Regions from separate parts of the Streptomyces sp. NBC_00012 genome, predicted to be linked through region 1. Evidence: riboswitches for the same ligand, from Rfam matches in the RefSeq annotation. Region 1 holds a riboswitch; each other region holds the start of a gene.
What was found. A riboswitch is a leader RNA that binds a small molecule or an ion and turns the genes downstream of it on or off. The one in region 1 is predicted to bind cyclic di-AMP.

Region 2: it holds a riboswitch for cyclic di-AMP, as region 1 does, so the genes downstream of both, OHA19_RS03825 (transglycosylase SLT domain-containing protein) here and OHA19_RS06085 (peptidoglycan DD-metalloendopeptidase family protein) in region 1, are expected to answer to the same signal.
Region 3: it holds a riboswitch for cyclic di-AMP, as region 1 does, so the genes downstream of both, OHA19_RS19150 (M23 family metallopeptidase) here and OHA19_RS06085 (peptidoglycan DD-metalloendopeptidase family protein) in region 1, are expected to answer to the same signal.

Annotation. Positions count from the first base shown of each region.
Region 1 covers NZ_CP108309.1:1,285,325-1,290,802, forward strand. Annotated here, with positions in the region: gene OHA19_RS06080 (SGNH/GDSL hydrolase family protein) at 1-598, opposite strand, end outside; gene OHA19_RS06085 (peptidoglycan DD-metalloendopeptidase family protein) at 788-1,720, opposite strand; cyclic di-AMP (ydaO/yuaA leader) riboswitch at 1,726-1,903, opposite strand; gene OHA19_RS06090 (alpha-galactosidase) at 2,175-4,271, opposite strand; gene OHA19_RS06095 (tyrosine-protein phosphatase) at 4,497-5,312, shown strand; gene OHA19_RS06100 (DUF6126 family protein) at 5,329-5,478, opposite strand, start outside.
Region 2 covers NZ_CP108309.1:784,511-789,988, forward strand. Annotated here, with positions in the region: gene OHA19_RS03810 (hypothetical protein) at 1-288, shown strand, start outside; gene OHA19_RS03815 (TetR/AcrR family transcriptional regulator) at 345-971, opposite strand; gene OHA19_RS03820 (FAD-dependent monooxygenase) at 1,056-2,213, shown strand; gene OHA19_RS03825 (transglycosylase SLT domain-containing protein) at 2,248-2,745, opposite strand; cyclic di-AMP (ydaO/yuaA leader) riboswitch at 2,750-2,935, opposite strand; gene OHA19_RS03830 (ABC-F family ATP-binding cassette domain-containing protein) at 3,465-5,129, shown strand; gene OHA19_RS03835 (DUF305 domain-containing protein) at 5,216-5,478, opposite strand, start outside.
Region 3 covers NZ_CP108309.1:4,176,641-4,182,118, forward strand. Annotated here, with positions in the region: gene OHA19_RS19145 (aldo/keto reductase) at 58-1,002, opposite strand; gene OHA19_RS19150 (M23 family metallopeptidase) at 1,245-2,339, opposite strand; cyclic di-AMP (ydaO/yuaA leader) riboswitch at 2,351-2,503, opposite strand; gene OHA19_RS19155 (PP2C family protein-serine/threonine phosphatase) at 2,787-3,947, opposite strand; tRNA gene OHA19_RS19160 (tRNA-Met) at 4,140-4,213, opposite strand; gene OHA19_RS19165 (SPFH domain-containing protein) at 4,369-5,478, opposite strand, start outside.

The DNA of each region.
Region 1 (5,478 bases):
GCCGGTCGTCGTCCCAGGCCCGCCGGTCCTGGACGGACCGCAGCGACCACAGGTCCAGGACCGGGCAGTCGTAGCGGTCGGCGATGGCCCTCACATGGGCGGTGTAGGTGGCGATCTTCCCGCGCAGATGGCGCAGCACGGGAACGCCACGGGTGTCGAAGCCGGTGGTGACCATGACCGTGCCGACCGCTCGGGTCAGCTCGGCGACGGCACGCTCGAAGCGCTCGGCCACGTCGTCGGGGTCGGTGCCCGGCCGGATGATGTCGTTGCCGCCCGCGCAGAAGCTCACCAGGTCGGGTGCGAGCTCCTTGGCGCGCGGTACCTGCTCCTCGACGATCTGGTCGAGGAGGCGTCCGCGTACGGCGAGATTGGCGTACCTGAAATTCCCGTGTGCGGAACCTTCCGTGCCCGTCGCATCGGGGTCCGGGAGCTGGTCCGCGAGAAGTACCGCGAATCGGTCTGCCCAGCCGACGAAGGTCCCGTCCGGGCCGGGGTCGCCGACTCCCTCGGTGAAGCTGTCGCCAATCGCCGCGTACGACCCGATGACGCCCTGTCGGTTGTTGACGCCACGTTGATTTTTTCTCGAATCGTCTGCCACAAACGCTTATCCTGCACCGCCGAATGTGACCTACGCGACCGTAATAAGGGGTTGACGGGTGGTGAGATAGACCACCCGGTCAGTTTTTGGTAAAGGGGGAATAAGCAGAAGGGGCGGTGCGCCGCCGCGCACCGCCCCTTCCGTGTTGCTCAGGTCATGCCTGGTCGCTCAGTTGCCCGGCCGTCCGTCTCAGACGGAGATGCCGTGCGAGGCCAGGTAGGCGATCGGGTCGATGTCCGAGCCGTACGCCGGGCCCGTGCGGACCTCGAAGTGCAGGTGCGGGCCGGTGACGTTGCCGGTGGCGCCGGAGAGGCCGACCTGCTGGCCCGCGCTCACCGCCTGGCCGGCCGACACGGAGATGGAGGACAGGTGACCGTACTGCGAGTAGTGGCCGTCGGTGTGCTTGACGACGACCTGGTTGCCGTACGCGCCGCCCCAGCCGGCGGCGACGACGGTGCCGGAGGTGATGGACTTGACGCTGGTGCCGGTCGAGACGGGGAAGTCGATACCGGTGTGGCTGCCGCTGGACCAGTTGGAGCCGGAGGCGCGGTAGGCGGTGGTGTGGTTGCCGGGGACCGGGTGGACGTAACCGGAGCCGGTGCTCTGGGTGGCGGCCGGGGCGGAGGCCGGGGCCTTGGACTCCGTGGCGGCGGACGAGGACTTGGCCGGGGCGGACTTCTCGACGGCCACCGAAGGCGCCTTCGACGGGAGGGCCGAGCCGGTGCCGGCGCCGGTGGGCGCGGCGTTGCCCGCGGCCTTGCCGCCGAGGGTCAGCTTCATGCCCGGGAAGATCAGGCTGGGGTCCTCGCCGACGACCTCGCGGTTGTCCTGGTACAGCTGCTGCCAGCCGCCCTTGATCTGGTGCTCGGCGGCGATCTTCGACAGGTAGTCGCCGGAGACGACGGAGTACGTCGTGGTGGCGGCCTGCTTCTGCGCGACCGGGGCGGCGTGCGTGGCGGCGGCCGGCTGCGGCGCGGCGGCCGGGACGGCCTGCTCCGCGGCCTGGGCACCGGTGGCGCCGAGCAGCGGCAGTGCGACGACGGCGCCGCCGGCGCTGACCGCGGCGACGCCACGCGCGATGGTGCTGAGCTTGGGACGACGGTGCTTACCCGATATGGGCATGGCGTAATTCCTCTCCGGCGCCTGCGAGGTGAGCTGTCGGGTTCGGGCTGGAGATGCCCGGCCGCACTGAGTGCGTCTTAACCCCGAGCCGGCCGGATTTCTCCGATCGGCGGCTTACCTGGTTCCCCCGCTCCTGCCACACGATGAGTGGATGTGAATTCCGGGCGGCGGCAGGATTAGGCGGTCCGACCGGATTGACGGTGACCGTAAGCGAGTCGGGACGACGAGAACAAGCCACAGGTTCCACGCCGGAATCCGCGCCGGGAAATCGGCGCGGAATTCCGGTCACACTCCGTGGATTAAGGATCTTGAATTTCCGCACCGCGCACGGATTACCCGACTCGCCCTTCGCCACACACCGTCACGGATATGATCCCGCTCACGAGGCGACCGCCATGTCCCTTACGAACAGGCCATGTTCGGGCAAATGGCCGTATTACGGACATAAGGCGCATCATGCCCGTCGGAGCCTCAGCACCCGCGCGTCGAGATCGCCCCGGAGTCCGGAGTGCAGCCCCTGATGCAGCAGTACCGAACCGTGGTGCACCGCCCCCGTGTCCAGGCAGGTGTAGGTCGCCTCGGGGTCGAGCCCGCGCAGCCGCAGGACCGGTGGCCGCTCCCCGTACCGCTGCGCCTCCAGCCACATCAGGACCACGGCGTCGTCCCCGTGGACGTACTGGACCGCGCTCAGTCCGCCGCGCGGCTCACGCAGCCGGTACAGCGCGCCCTGCTGCACGACCGGGCGGATCTCCTTGTAGAGGTCCACCCAGGCCCGCGCCTCCGCCAGCTCCTGGTCGCTCCATTCGGCAAGGTCCCCGCCGACCCCGAGCACACCGGCCATCGCGCTCACGAAACGGAAGCGCAGCGAGCTGACCCTGCCGTTGAGCTGGTCGTTCGGGCTGTCGGTGACCCAGGCGGCCATCACCCGGGCCGGGTGGATGTGCCCGAATCCCTCCTGGATGGCGAGCCGGTCGAGCGGGTCGGTGTTGTCGGAGGTCCACACCTGGTCCGTACGGGACAGGATCCCCAGGTCGATCCGGCCGCCGCCGCCCGAGCAGGACTCGAACGCGACCGTGGGATGTGCGGCCCTGAGCCGGTCGATCAGCGCGTACAGGGCATCCACGTGGTCGATCCAGAGCTTCTGCGGGTACTCCTCGCCCGGCCAGCCCGCATCGGTGAAACAGCGGTTGAAATCCCATTTCACGTAGTCGACGGGCGTTTCGGAGAGCAGCGTATCCAGCTGCTCCCACAGATATGCCTGCACATCCGGACGGGCCAGATTGAGCACCAGCTGGTTGCGGTATTCCGTCCGCGCCCGCCCGGGGAAGTGCTGCACCCAGTCGGGATGTGCTCGATAGAGATCACTGTCAGCGTTGACCATTTCCGGCTCGACCCAGATACCGAACTGCATGCCGAACCCGTGCACTTCGTCGGCGAGTGGCTTCAGCCCGCCGGGGAAGCGGTCCGGATTCGGCGTCCAGTCGCCGAGCCCGGCCCGGTCGCTGGTCCGCTGCCCGAACCACGCGTCGTCCACGACGAACAGTTCGACGCCCATCGCGGCGGCCCGCTCGGCGAGGGCTCGCTGCTTGTCCAGCGAGATGTCGAAGCCCGTCGCCTCCCAGGAGTTGTAGAGCACCGGCCGCACGTCCTCCGCGCCCGGGATCACATGGGCCAGCTGCCAGGCGTGCCAGGCGCGGCTCGCCCCGCCGAACCCCTGCCCGCTCCACAGGCCGGCGAAGACGGGCGTGGTGTACGACTCCCCCGGCGCCAGCCGCAACAGTCCGGAGTCGTCGTAGCCGGCGCCGCCGGTGATCTGTACGAGCCCGTCGGGCAGCCGCTGCACGGAGATCCTCCACGACCCGGACCAGCCGAGCGCGCAGCCGTACACCTCGCCGTTCTCCTCGGTCGCGGCGCCGTCGGCGTCCAGCGCGACCCACGGCAGGAACTGATGGCCGGTGTGGCCCCGCCTGCTGGAGATGACGCTCTCGCCATGGAGCAGCTCCGCCCGCGCGAGCCGGGATTCCGCCGCCCAGCGCCCGTGCAGCCGGCTCAGCCGCCAGCCGTCGCGGGCGGGCAGCGACCAGGCGGCCGCGTCTGCGCGCAGCAGTTCCAGCGGCGGGCCATCCGGTCCGGCGTGGGCGACGGTGGCCCAGCGCTCCACGACGTCGGAGTCGTCCCGCATCCGGTAGTGCAGGGTCAGGGCGAGCCGGTGCACGGAGTCGGTGAAGCCGATCCGCAGCTCGTCCCCGTCCACCTCGGCGGTATCGAAGGTCCACTCGGTGCCCCGGACCTGCGGGGTGCGTACCGAGAGGGCCGGGCGGACGAACCTGGGCCCGCCCTCCACCGGATACTCCTCCCGGCCGTCGAGGTGGGACTCGAAGGCCCTGAAGGGCAGCTCCGGTGCGGCGGCCAGCGCCTCGGCCGCCGCGAGGCCGATTCTCGGCCCCCAGTGCAGATGGACCAGCTCGTCCTGCTCGGTCAGCCGCAGTGCGTAGCTGCTGCTCGCCCCGGTGAGCAGCCAGGTCCGGCCGGTATTGCCCGTCTCGATCATCGCATCCCCACATTCGAACAGTTCCGCACATCATCGACCATCGGCGGGGCGTGGGCAACGGCCTGGCGAGGAATTGGCCGGACGGATTCGCCGCGGGAGAACCGGAGTTCACCCGGGTATCGACAGGGAATGGCCGAGATGATTGCCTGAGGAATCGATGTCGTATCGTCGCGGGAGTGGCCTTGCCTGCGACTCGCGCCGGCACCAGACACTCCAGGAGTCACCGTGACGCAGCAGTCGCCGCAGATCCCGTCGACGGAACCCGAGCTGGCGGGTGTCCGCAACTTCCGCGATGTGGGCGGGCTGCCCACCGTGGACGGGCGACGGGTGCGGCACGGGGGGCTCTTCCGCAGCGGTCACCTCGCGCACGCCACCGCCGAGGACGCCTCGTTCCTGGGCGGCCTCGGTCTGCACACGGTCTTCGACTTCCGCAACGCGGCCGACCGCCGGCTCGACGGGCTGGACGTGGAGCTGCCCGGCGTACGGAGTGTGAACATCCCGCTCTCCGACCCGGCGGACGGCTCGGAGTTCTGGCACATGGTCCGCAACGGCGACGTCGAGCAGCTGCGCTCGATCCTGGGCGACGGCAAGGGGACGAACCGGATGCTCGCCTCGTACCGCTCGATCATCAAGGACCGTACCGCCGAGCACAGCCGGGTGCTGCACGCCCTGGCCGAGGACAGCGTTCCCGCCCTGATGCACTGCGCGGCGGGCAAGGACCGGGCCGGGTTGTCGATCGCGGTGTCACTGCTCGCCGTCGGCGTCGAGCGCGAGGCCATCGAGGCCGACTACCTGAAGTCGAACGACGCCCACCGCCGCTACAAGGTGAAGCGCGGCGACACCTCGGCGGACGGCATGTCGGCCGAGGTGATGGAACTGCTGAACCCGCTCTTCGGCGCCCATGCCGATTACCTCGCGGCAGCGTTCGCCACCATGGAGGAGACCTGGGGCAGCACGGACCGCTACTTCTCCGAGGGCCTGAAGCTCGCTCCCGAAACCCGGGACCGGCTGCGCGTCCGCCTCCTCGACGAGGCGCGGTAGGTGCGGACGGGCCTGGTCAGCCCTTGCCGGCCACCGCGAAGAGCAGGTAGAGGAAGGCCGCGAAGATGTGTCCGGCGATGAGGTAGGCGAACAGCCGGATCACCACGCCGCGCGGAAACTTCCGCTCCTGGGCCTCGTAGTTCTTCCTGGACCCCAGCGGGTCGAA
Region 2 (5,478 bases), 500 kb from region 1:
GTGTTCTCTGGGCGCGGTGGCGTGCTCACGGACGAGGTCGGTGTGCTGTCCGGGGACCTGACCGTTCACACGACCTGGGCGGACGACTCGGCTCAGGTCACGGTGCAGTACACCGGTGCGATCGACTGGTTCACCATGTCGGGCAGTCCGGTGCGGTGCTGTTCGGAGGAGGACAGCCGTCGCCTGCACGACGCGGCGGTGCAGGCGGTGCGGGGCGGGGAGGCTGCGACCGTTCCCGTGATGCCCCGACGCGAACCGCGGCGGGCGGCGGAACGCGCCCAGGAGTGACACGGCCGGGCATCACCCCGCGTGACGCGGCCGGGCGTCATCCCTGAGCGACGGAGTCACGCCCCCCCGGAGCCGGAGTCACATCCTCCGCCGGATCCGGAGTCAGGTCCTTCGCCGGGGCCGGAGCCGCGGAGGGCCGCGGCGACCAGCCCCGAGATCTCCTCCCTCGGCACTCCCCCGCCGCCCACCAGCCGGTCGAAGACCAGCCCGTCCACGCAGGCCAGCAGCGTGAGCGTGCGGCCCTCGGCGTCGGCCACGCCCTGCGCGCGCAGGAACGCCCGCACGGCGTCACGGGCCGCGTTCTCCCGCGGCAGGAGGATCTCGCGCAGCTCGAGGTGGCGCACGCTCTCGACCGCGCACGCATAACGGGCGAGCGACCGCTGCCGCCCCTCTCCGGTGAGCCGCCGTTCGACGAAGCCGGCGAGCCCGTCCGTCAGTTCACCGGCGTCACGCGGCACCGGCGCCCGCTCGCCGGCCTCCTGGAGTTCCGCCTGGTCGTGCGCGACGAGCCGCCTGACGAGCGCGGTGAGCAGGGCCTGACGGGTGCGGAAGTACGCCGAGGTGGTGCCGGGCGGCAGGTCCGCCGCCCGGTCCACGGCCCGGTGGGTCAGGCCCCGCATCCCTTCCTCGGCCAGCACCTGGATGGCGGCATCGGCCAGGACGGCACGTCGTTCTGTGGTCATCACCCCTTTCTACACCTGTAGAGACGGCGTACCCTCCTTCTACAGGTGTAGAAGGGCGAGGCGGAGCACGAGAGGGGACCCGGCATGGGCAACAACGCGGTGATTGTCGGCGGCGGCATCGGTGGACTGGCCGCCGCGATCGGGCTGCGGCTCATCGGCTGGGAGGTGACGGTCGTCGAACGCGCCCGCACCCTCGACGACGCGGGCGCGGGCATCTCCCTGCACGCGAACGGGATGCACGCGCTGGACGCCCTCGGTGTCGGCGCGGCGGTACGCGCGGCCGCGCGCCCCCAGTACACCGGTGGCACCCGCACCCCGGACGGCCGTCTGCTGGCGCGCATGGACGGAGCCGCGCTGGAACGAGAGCTGGGCACCCCGATCATGGGCATCCCCCGGGCCGGGCTGCACCGGCTGCTGCGCGCGGCGCTGCCTCCCGAATCCCTGATCATCGGGGCGGAGGTGACATCCGTCGACCGCTCCGACGCCTCGCGGGTGCGGATGGCCGCCGATGGAACCCGGCTGGAAGCGGATCTGGTCGTGGCCGCCGACGGGATCGGCAGCCGGTTGCGCGGCCTGCTGCTCCCGGGGCACCCCGGTCCGGCCTACAGCGGCTCGACGGTGCTGCGCGCCATCACCGAGACGCCGGTCGACCTGCGTACCGACTTCGAGCTGACGTGGGGAGCGGGCGCCGAGTTCGGTCACATCGCCTTCGCGGACGGCCGGGCCGAGTGGCACGCGGTGCTCAACTCCCCCGCCGGCGTGCGCCATCCGGACCCGCTGGCGGAGGTCCGCCGCCGGTTCGGCGGCTGGCACGACCCCATTCCCGCCCTGCTGGCGGCGACCCGGCCCGATGCCGTCCTGCATCATGACGTCGACGAGCTGGCCGTCCCGCTTCCCTCCTACGTGGTGGGCCGGATCGCACTGCTCGGCGACGCCGCGCACGCCATGACCCCGAATCTCGGCCAGGGGGCCTGCCAGGCGCTGGAGGACGCGGCGACACTGGCCGCCGCGCTCTCCACCGAAGCCACCGTCGAGTCGGCTCTCGGCCGTTACGACGCGGAGCGCCGGCCCCGCAGCCAGTCGGTCGCCCGGGCCGCGCGGCAGGCCGGCCGGATGGGCCAGCAGCTGTCCCGCCCGGCGGCCGTCGCCCTGCGCAACACGGCACTGCGTCTCGCACCGTCCCGTGTCACCGTCCGCACGATCCTCCGCCACGCCGACTGGACACCCCCGAGGCTGGGCTGACCTCGGGACGGCCCCGGTCATGCGGCGGCGTACGTCAGTAGGCCCCGAAGACGTTGTCGATGGAGCCGTACTTGGCGGCCGCGTAGTTGCACGCTGCCGTGATGTTGGCGACCGGGTCGTAGCTGTCCATCGCGGTCCCGGGCACGTGGTAGGCCCGGAACGTCGGATCGATGACCTGGAGGAGGCCCTTGGACGGCGTCCCGGCGGCGGCGTTCGAGTCCCAGTTGTTGATGGCCTTCGGATTGCCGGACGACTCGCGCATGATGTTGCGGTGGATGCTGTCGTAGCTGCCCGGGATGCCGTGCTCGGCCATGATGGCCAGCGACTCCTTGATCCAGCCGTCCAGATCGTTCGTGTACGTCGCGGACTGCGCGGCCGGGGCGGCGGCGCTGACGGACTGCGCCGGAGCCGCCGACGCGGTGTGGGCGCCGAGCAGCGGCAGCAGGAGGGCGGCGGCGCCCGTGCCCACGGCGATGAAACCGCGGGTCAGCGGGGTGGACTTGCGACGACGGTACGTGCCCGTTGCGAGCATGGTGGATTCCTCTCCGTCGCCTGCGAGGTGAGCTGTCGGGTTCAGGCTGGAGATGCCTGGCCGCGCACGAACGCGGCTTCACCCCGAGCCGTTCCGGATTCCGGATCGGCGGCTTACCTGGGTCCCCCGCTCCTGCCGTACATGGGTGGTCGGATTGCCGGACGGCGGCAGGATTCGGCGTTCCGTCCGGATTGACCGTGACCGTAGGCGAGAAGAGCCGAACGGGACAAGACCCTAATTTCCGAATGCAATTCACCCACAAGATCGAGTAACGGGAATTTCGGTAACCCACCTCACACCGGACAAGCCACTCCCCTTGCGCGGAAAGGGAACCGATGCACGGGGCACGGCAGCTCGGAGGCCGAACGTGACTCGCGCCACGAATTCACAAAAGCGGGCATTTCGCACTACGGTCGCCCGGCATCGGTGACATTGCCTTTCCTCCTCCCTGTCGTTACAGTCTTGATGTCCTGTTGTCTCCGATTGAGGTGGACGTTGCGCATCTGAGGTTCGCGAACATCGCGCCGTACGGCTCCGTCCGTACGCCCGTCACGCCGTAGCAGTGCTTGGCACTGCCCGTGACCCCGCGTGGATGCGACCTCGGTGCATGAGCCGTCCCTCGATCTCCAGGACCGCCGCACCTCCTTCCGCTGCCCGGTCGCTGCGTGGTGCTCGCATACGAAGCCCCCTTCACTGCGCTTGCGAATGCGAGGAACACCATGGCGACACCCACCACTCCCCACGCCTCCCTCACCTGCTCGGCGCTGACCTTCCGCTGGCCGGACGGCACGACCGTCTTCGACGGGCTCTCGCTCGGCATCGGCCGGGGGCGCGTCGGTCTCGTCGGCACCAACGGCGCCGGCAAGTCCACCCTGCTGCGACTGCTCGCCGGTCAACTGCGCCCGTCCCAGGGGTCGGTGACCGTCGGCGGCAGCCTCGCCCACCTTCCGCAGAACATCACCCTCGACACAACACTGCGGGTGGACCGGGCCCTGGGTATCGCCGATCGGCGCGACGCGCTGCGCGCCATCGAGGCCGGGGACGTCGACGAGAAGCACTTCGAGACGATCGGCGACGACTGGGACGTCGAGGAACGGGCCCTGGCGACACTGGGCTCGCTCGGCCTCGGTGGCATCGAACTGGACCGCACCGTGGGGCAGTTGTCCGGAGGGGAGACCGTCCTGCTCAGGCTGGCCGCGCTGCTGTTGGAGCGCCCCGACGTCCTTCTCCTGGACGAGCCCACCAACAACCTCGATGTGTTCGCGCGCCGCAGGCTCTACGAGGCCGTCGACTCCTGGCGCTCGGGCGTACTGGTAGTGGTCAGCCACGACCGGGAACTGCTGGAGCGCGTGGACCGGATCGCCGAACTGCGCACCGGCTCGGTGAACTGGTACGGCGGTGGCTGGTCGGCCTACGAGGAGGCCGTGGCCGCCGAACAGGAGGCCGCCGGGCGGATGTTGCGTGCGGCAGAGGCCGATGTGCGCCGCCAGAAGCGCGAACTGGAGGAAACCCATGTGAAGCTGGCCCGGCGCCAGAAGAACGGCCGGAAGGCGGAGGCCGAGGGCGGTCTGCCGAAGATCCTGGCCGGCCGCCGGAAGCGGTCGGCGCAGGAGTCCGCGGGCCGGCTTCGCGGCGTCCACGAGGAGCGCCTCAACGAGGCTCGCGAACGCCGGGAGGAGGCCGCCGACGCGATCCGCGACGACGCCGAGATCCGGGTGAGCCTCCCGCACACGGCGGTGCCCACCGGGCGCACCGTGTTGAGCCTGGACGGGCTGCGCCCCCGGTTCGGCCGCCTGCGCGAGGGCACCCTCCAGGTGAACGGGCCGGAGCGCATCGCGCTCGTCGGCCGCAACGGCGCCGGGAAGACGACGCTGCTGCGCACACTCACCGGCGAGCTGGCCCCGCTGTCCGGCGAGGCAAGGACCTTCGTACCGGTGCGGTTCCTTCCGCAGCGGCTCGATGTGCTGGACGAGGAACTGAGCGTCGCGGCGAACGTGGCCCGGATGGCGCCCGGGGTCACCGACAACCACATCCGCGCCCAGCTCGCGCGCTTCCTCTTCCAGGGAAAGCGCGCGGAACAGCCGGCGGGCACACTGTCGGGCGGAGAACGCTTCCGTGCCGCCCTCGCGGCGACGATGCTTGCCGCACCGGCCCCGCAGCTGCTGATGATGGACGAGCCGACCAACAACCTCGACATCGCCAGCGTGCGGCAGCTGACCGGTGCGCTCGACTCCTACGAGGGCGCGCTCCTGATCGCCAGTCACGACCTGGCCTTCCTCGAATCGGTCGGCATCACCAGGTGGCTGCTGGTCGGGGAGGAGCTGCGGGAGACCGGCGCGGAGGAGGTGGCCGGGCTGCTCTCTGCGCCGGAGGCCGCCGGCTGAGCGGTCTGCGTCGGAACGTTCCGTACCGGCCGGACCGGGAGGGGGTGCGGGCCTCCGTGCGACGGAGGCCCGCACCCCTGCCGGGATCAGAGCCTGTCGATGATCTTGTTCATCTGCTCGATCTCGGCGGTCTGGGCCGTGACGACAGCACCGGCGAGCTTCTTCGCCTCGGCGTTCTCGCCGTTCTTCTGCTCGTCCTCGGCCATGGTGACGGCGCCCTGGTGGTGCCCGATCATGAGCTGGGCGAACTTCTTGTCGAAGTCCTTGCCCTTGGCGGCCGCCAGATCGCTCATGGCCTTGCCGGACATCATTCCGGGCATGCCCGAGCCGTCCGCACCGTGATCCATCC
Region 3 (5,478 bases), 2.9 Mb from region 1:
CTCGGACGCACGCCACCGGCCGGGCACGAACAGCCAGGCACGATCAGGCGGGCACAATCAGGCGGATGCCTCGGTGAGTTCGGCCAGCTCCTGCTCGGTCAGCGTGAGTTCGGCGACGGCCAGCAGCGCGGGCAGCTGCTCGACCGTACGGGCCGAGGCGATCGGCGCGGCCACCGTCGGCCGGGACGCGAGCCAGGCCAGCGCGACAGTCGCGATCTCCGCACCGCGCTCCTGGGCGACCTTGTCCAGCGCGGCCAGAACCTTCTGCCCCCGCTCCGACTCCAGATGCGCGCGGGCGCCCTCCGCCCGCGCGCTCTCCACCGAGGCGCCCGGACGGTACTTGCCGGTGAGGAAACCGGAGGCCAGGGCGAAGTACGGCACAACGCCGAGCCCGGCACGGGCCGCCGTGTCCTGGAGCTCGCCCTCGTACGTGTCGCGGGAGACCAGGTTGTAGTGCGGCTGAAGGGCGACGTAACGGGCCAGCCCCTCGCGCTCCGAGAAGTCCAGGGACTCCTGGAGCCGCGCGGGAGCGATGTTGGAGGCGGCGATCTCCCGGACCTTGCCCTCCTTCACCAGCTGGTCCAGGGCGGTGATGATGTCCTCGACCGGCACGGTCTTGTCGTCGAAGTGCGTGTAATAGAGGTCGATGTACTCGGTTCCGAGCCTGCGCAGCGACTCCTCGGCCGCGGCCTTGATGTTGGCGGGCGCGAGCCCCTGGTACCGGGGGTGGGTGCTGACCTTGGTGGCGACGACGATGTCGGAGCGGTTGCCGCGCGCGGCAAGCCACTTGCCGATGACGGTCTCGGACTCGCCGCCCTCGTTGCCCGGGACCCACGCGGAGTAGCCGTCGGCGGTGTCGACGAAGTTGCCGCCGGCCGCGGCGTACGCGTCCAGCACGGCGAACGACTGCGCCTCGTCGGCGGTCCAGCCGAAGACGTTGCCACCGAGAGCGAGCGGGAAGACCTGGAGGTCGGAGGGGCCCAGCTTGCGAAGAGAAGTCATAAATGAATCAACAGATTCCGGATGGCGCGCTATTCCATCCGCTCCACCTGCCCCAGCCGCTCCACCCGCCCCGGGTACTCACCGCCTCACCCCGCCGCTCGCGACCTCCCCACCGCCCACAAAAGACCGGCAGCCCTGACGTCGGGGGGTGAGCGTCAGGACTGCCGGGGTTCATCGGCCGGCGAACCGGCTCGGATCAAGCGGCCCACGAAGTGGGCGGGGCGGACGGGGCAACCGTCGGATCAGGGGGTGAGGCCCTTGCTGCGGAGCCAGGCCATCGGGTCGATACCCGCACCGTCGGGGGTGTGTACCTCCAGGTGGAGGTGCGGACCGGTCACGTTGCCGGTCGCGCCGACCCGGCCGATGGTCTCGCCGGTGGTGACCTTCTGGCCCACGCTGACGCCGATCGAGGACTGGTGGCAGTACCAGACCTCCGTACCGTCCTCCAACTCCAGCACGGTGCGGTAGCCGTACGAGCCGGCCAGACCGGCCGACTTGATCGTGCCGCCGTGGACGGCCTTGATCGGGGTGCCGGTCGGAGCGGCGAAGTCGAGGCCGGTGTGGTAGCCGGAGGACCACATCGAACCGGCCTGGCCATAGGTCGAGGTGATCGTGTACGAGAAGGTCGGGATGGCGTAGCTGGCGGCGAGCTTGGCCAGCCGCAGGGCCTCCGCCTTCTTCTTGGCCTCCTCCTCCGCCTTCTTCTTCTCGGCGGCGGCCTTGGCCTTGGCCTCGTCCTGCTGCTTCTGGGCCTCGGCGGCCGCCTTCTCCGCGGCCTTCTTCTCCTCGGCCGCCTTGGCCTCGGCGTCGGCGGCGTCCTGCTGCTGCTCGGCCTGCTGGAGGATGCGGGCGCGGAGCGCCTCGCCCGCGTCCGTCGCGCCCTGCTCGGCCTCGGCGGTGGTGATGCCGGCGGTGGTGAGCGGGGCGCTGGCGGCCGCGACCTCGGTCTTGTCGGCCTCGGACTCGTCGGAGAACAGGGCGCCCACGCCGGGAAGGGACTTGGCGTCGGGGAGGTTGTCCGTGATGGCGTCGGGCATGGAGATGGAGACCGGCGGCTTGCTCTGCGCGGAGGCCATGCCGCCCGCGCCGACCGCCGCTATGACGCCGACACCCAGCACCGTGGAGCTGCGGGCGAGACCGTTGCGCTGCTTGGCGACGCGGTGCCTGCCACGCACGGGGCGGACGGACTCCTCGGTGGGGTTCCACTCGTCCCAGCCGCGGTCGGGCTCACTGGTGAACTCACCCGTGAAATTGCCGGTGAAGTCGCCGTCGGGCTCCGTGCCGTAGTCGAAATCGAACCGGGACGGGGCCTCGGGGGCAGGCTTGTTGGACGCCACGGGGGCGCACTCCTTTCCTTCCTTCTCGCCTACCGGGTTAGCTGACGGGTTCGGAGCAGGAAGGTCTCCTACGGGCCCCTCTGTCTCTCACGAGACACAGGTGTCCGATTCACCCCATGTAGGTGGTTCCCCGGTTCCCTTGCGGAATTCGGCGCTCGCGCACGGTGCCGCCACTGATGACGGCTGGGACGACCGCGCTGCGTTATCGAACGTTAATAGACACCGGGGCCGTATTCCAAGCTGTTCCCACTGATCGTTCACTTCTTTGGCCTGGACTTTACGGGACACAAGCGGGTGGAATCGGACGAGTTGACCGACCTTCAGCCATTACCCCGTTTCTGACGTTGCGTCAAATGTTATGCGGAGTGGCGCCTTTCGGTTACGCACGGTGGCATCACCCCACCACGTCACTGTCCTCACCCCTCACCCCTCGCCCCCGCCTCCCCCTCATATCTCCTCAGCACCGACGATCCGCACCGTCCTTCGCCGGTCCGGCTGCCCCTCCGCAGGGCGTGCGACCGCGAGCAACGCCATGTCGTCGGTCGTCTCGCCGCCCGTGTGCAGGCGCACGTCATCGGTCAGAGCGGACAGCAGTTCCTCGGGCCCCGGGAAGATCCGCCCGCGCAGCCGGGCCGCCGGGTCATAGAAGACCCCATCGGCGTTCCGCGCCTCGGAGAGACCGTCCGTGTAGAGGAGCAGGGTCGCCCCGGCCGGCAGATCCCACTCGTCCGTGCACTCCGGCCACACCCCCAGGCCCATCCCGAGCGGCAGCGCGGGCACGGAGGGCTTCAGCACCTCCAGCGCCCCGTCCGGATGCAGCAGGATCGGTTCGGGGTGACCGCGGTTGACGATCCGCACCCGGGACAGCCCGTACGGGATCTCGGCCAGCACGGCGGTGATGAAGCCCTCCAGCACGTCGAGCCCGCCGCGCCGCGCCTCCTCCCGCGCCAGCGCCCGCTCCAGCCGCCCCGCCACCCCCTCCAGCGAGGATTCCTGCTCGGCCGCCTCGCGGAACGCCCCGATGGCCACCGCCACCGTCTCGACTGCGTCGAGCCCCTTCCCCCGTACGTCACCGACCACCAGCCGCACCCCCTGCGGGGTGTCCGCCACGGCGAACAGGTCACCACCGACGAACTCGTCCGCCTGCGCCGCCTCGTACCGCGCCGCGACATGCAGTCCGCCGATCCGGTCGGACGGCTGCGGCAGCACCGCGCGCATGGCCGTCTCCGCGACGTACCGCGCGGAGGCCAGCTGCTCGTTGCTGCGCCGCACCACCCCGTTGATCACGACCGCGAGGACCGAGACGGTGGCCAGGGTGAGCAGCTCGATCAACGGCACGGCCTTCGGCAACGTACTGGTGTACAGCCGCAGCGCGACGACGGCCAGCATCGCGGCGACACCGGTGCGGATGGTGCTGGCCAGCGAGAAGAACGGGGCGGCGATCAGCGGAGCGGCCACGAACAGCGGAATGGCGGTGAAGGCGGGCGGGGTGAGGGCGTCGAACAACAGCCCGCCGAGAATCATCAGCGCAGGCAGCATCCGTACGAACCGCCGGGTACGGGCACCGCCTCCGGCATGCTTGCCGCGCCGCTTCTCCCGCTTCCACACCTGTGGTCTCCTGCCCGGTACGCGCGCGGCTGCGGACGGTACCGCGCCCCACCCTCAGACTCGCCGGACCGGTACGGAGCGGCGACTCCTCATCGGCCAATGGGGGGAAATGTGCGCCGCGGTTTCACCCACCACACAGCGAAATGATTCAGGCCCGGCACGCTGTATGCGTACCGAGCCTGAATTCTTCAGTAGCGGGGACAGGATTTGAACCTGCGACCTCTGGGTTATGAGCCCAGCGAGCTACCGAGCTGCTCCACCCCGCGTCGATGAACACAACTCTACGGCATCTCCGGCGCCCTTTTGACCACTCGGGTTCACCCACCCTGGATTCCGCCCTCCACCCCCTCCGTCTCGCCCTTCGATCCGGCCTTCGCCCGGCCGAAATCCGCGACGGGCAGGACGGACGGGTCAGGAAGGGTCAGGACCGGTCCGTCCCGGAGATGCGGGGCGCGGAGGCGGCCTTCCCGTGGACCGAAGGCTGCTTCACCGGGTTCGCACCCCGTTGCAGCGAGTGGAGGATCGCCAGCCCCTGGCCGACGACGCCCGCCGCCATCTCGTTGACACCGTTGGTGCCGTTGAGAACGGTGAGGTCGGCGCCGGACATGCCCCGGGCGGCCGCGTCGGCCAGGGCCGGCAGGTTCTCCACGATGCGGTTGGCCGCGATGAGCTCCTGATTGCCGTCACGCAGCGATGCGGCGCGCACACTGTTGGCGTCGGCCTGCGCCTGGGCGAGGGTCCGCTCGGTGTACGCGTTGCCGTCCGCCTCGAACTTCGCCCGGTCCCGGGCCGCCTCCGCCAGGGTGCGCTGCCGGTACGCCTCGGCGTCCGCCGGGCGCCGGACCTCCGCCTCCAGCTGCTGCGCGGCGAGCGAGGCCTGCCGTTCGGCCAGCGCGGTCTGCTCCTCGATGACCTCCTGCGAGGCCCGGGCCCGGGCGAGCGGCCCGGCCTGCGCGGCGCGGGCGTTGTACTGCTCGGTCTCGGCGAGGAAGCCGGCCCGTTTGATCGCGGTGTCACGTTCGTACTCCGCCTTGAGCGCGGCGGCCTGCTGCTCGCGCTGGCTGGCCTCCTGGTCGGCCTTGGCCTCGGCGATCCGGGCCTGGCTGGCGACCGCGGCGGCGTGCGGGGCCGCGAGGTTCTTGATGTAGCCGGTGGCGTCGTCGATCTCCTGGATCTGGAGGGCGTCCACGACGATGCCGAGCTTCTCCATCTCGCCGTGGCTGCCGGCGATGACTTCCTGGGAGACCCGGTTGCGTTCACGGATGATCTGCTCCACGGTCAGTCCGCCGACGATGGAACGCAGATGCCCGGCGAAGATCCGCCCGACGAGCTCCTCCATCTGTTCCTGCTCGGTCAGGAAGCGGCGGGCCGCGTTGGCGATGGACACGGCGTCGTCGCCGACCTTGAAGACGGCCACGGCCCGGACGTTGAGGCGGATGCCCTGCTGCGTCACGCAGTCCTCGGTGATCTCCGCCTCGCGCAGCGCCAGGGAGAGCATGCGCGCCTTCTGTTTCACCGGGAGCACGAAGCT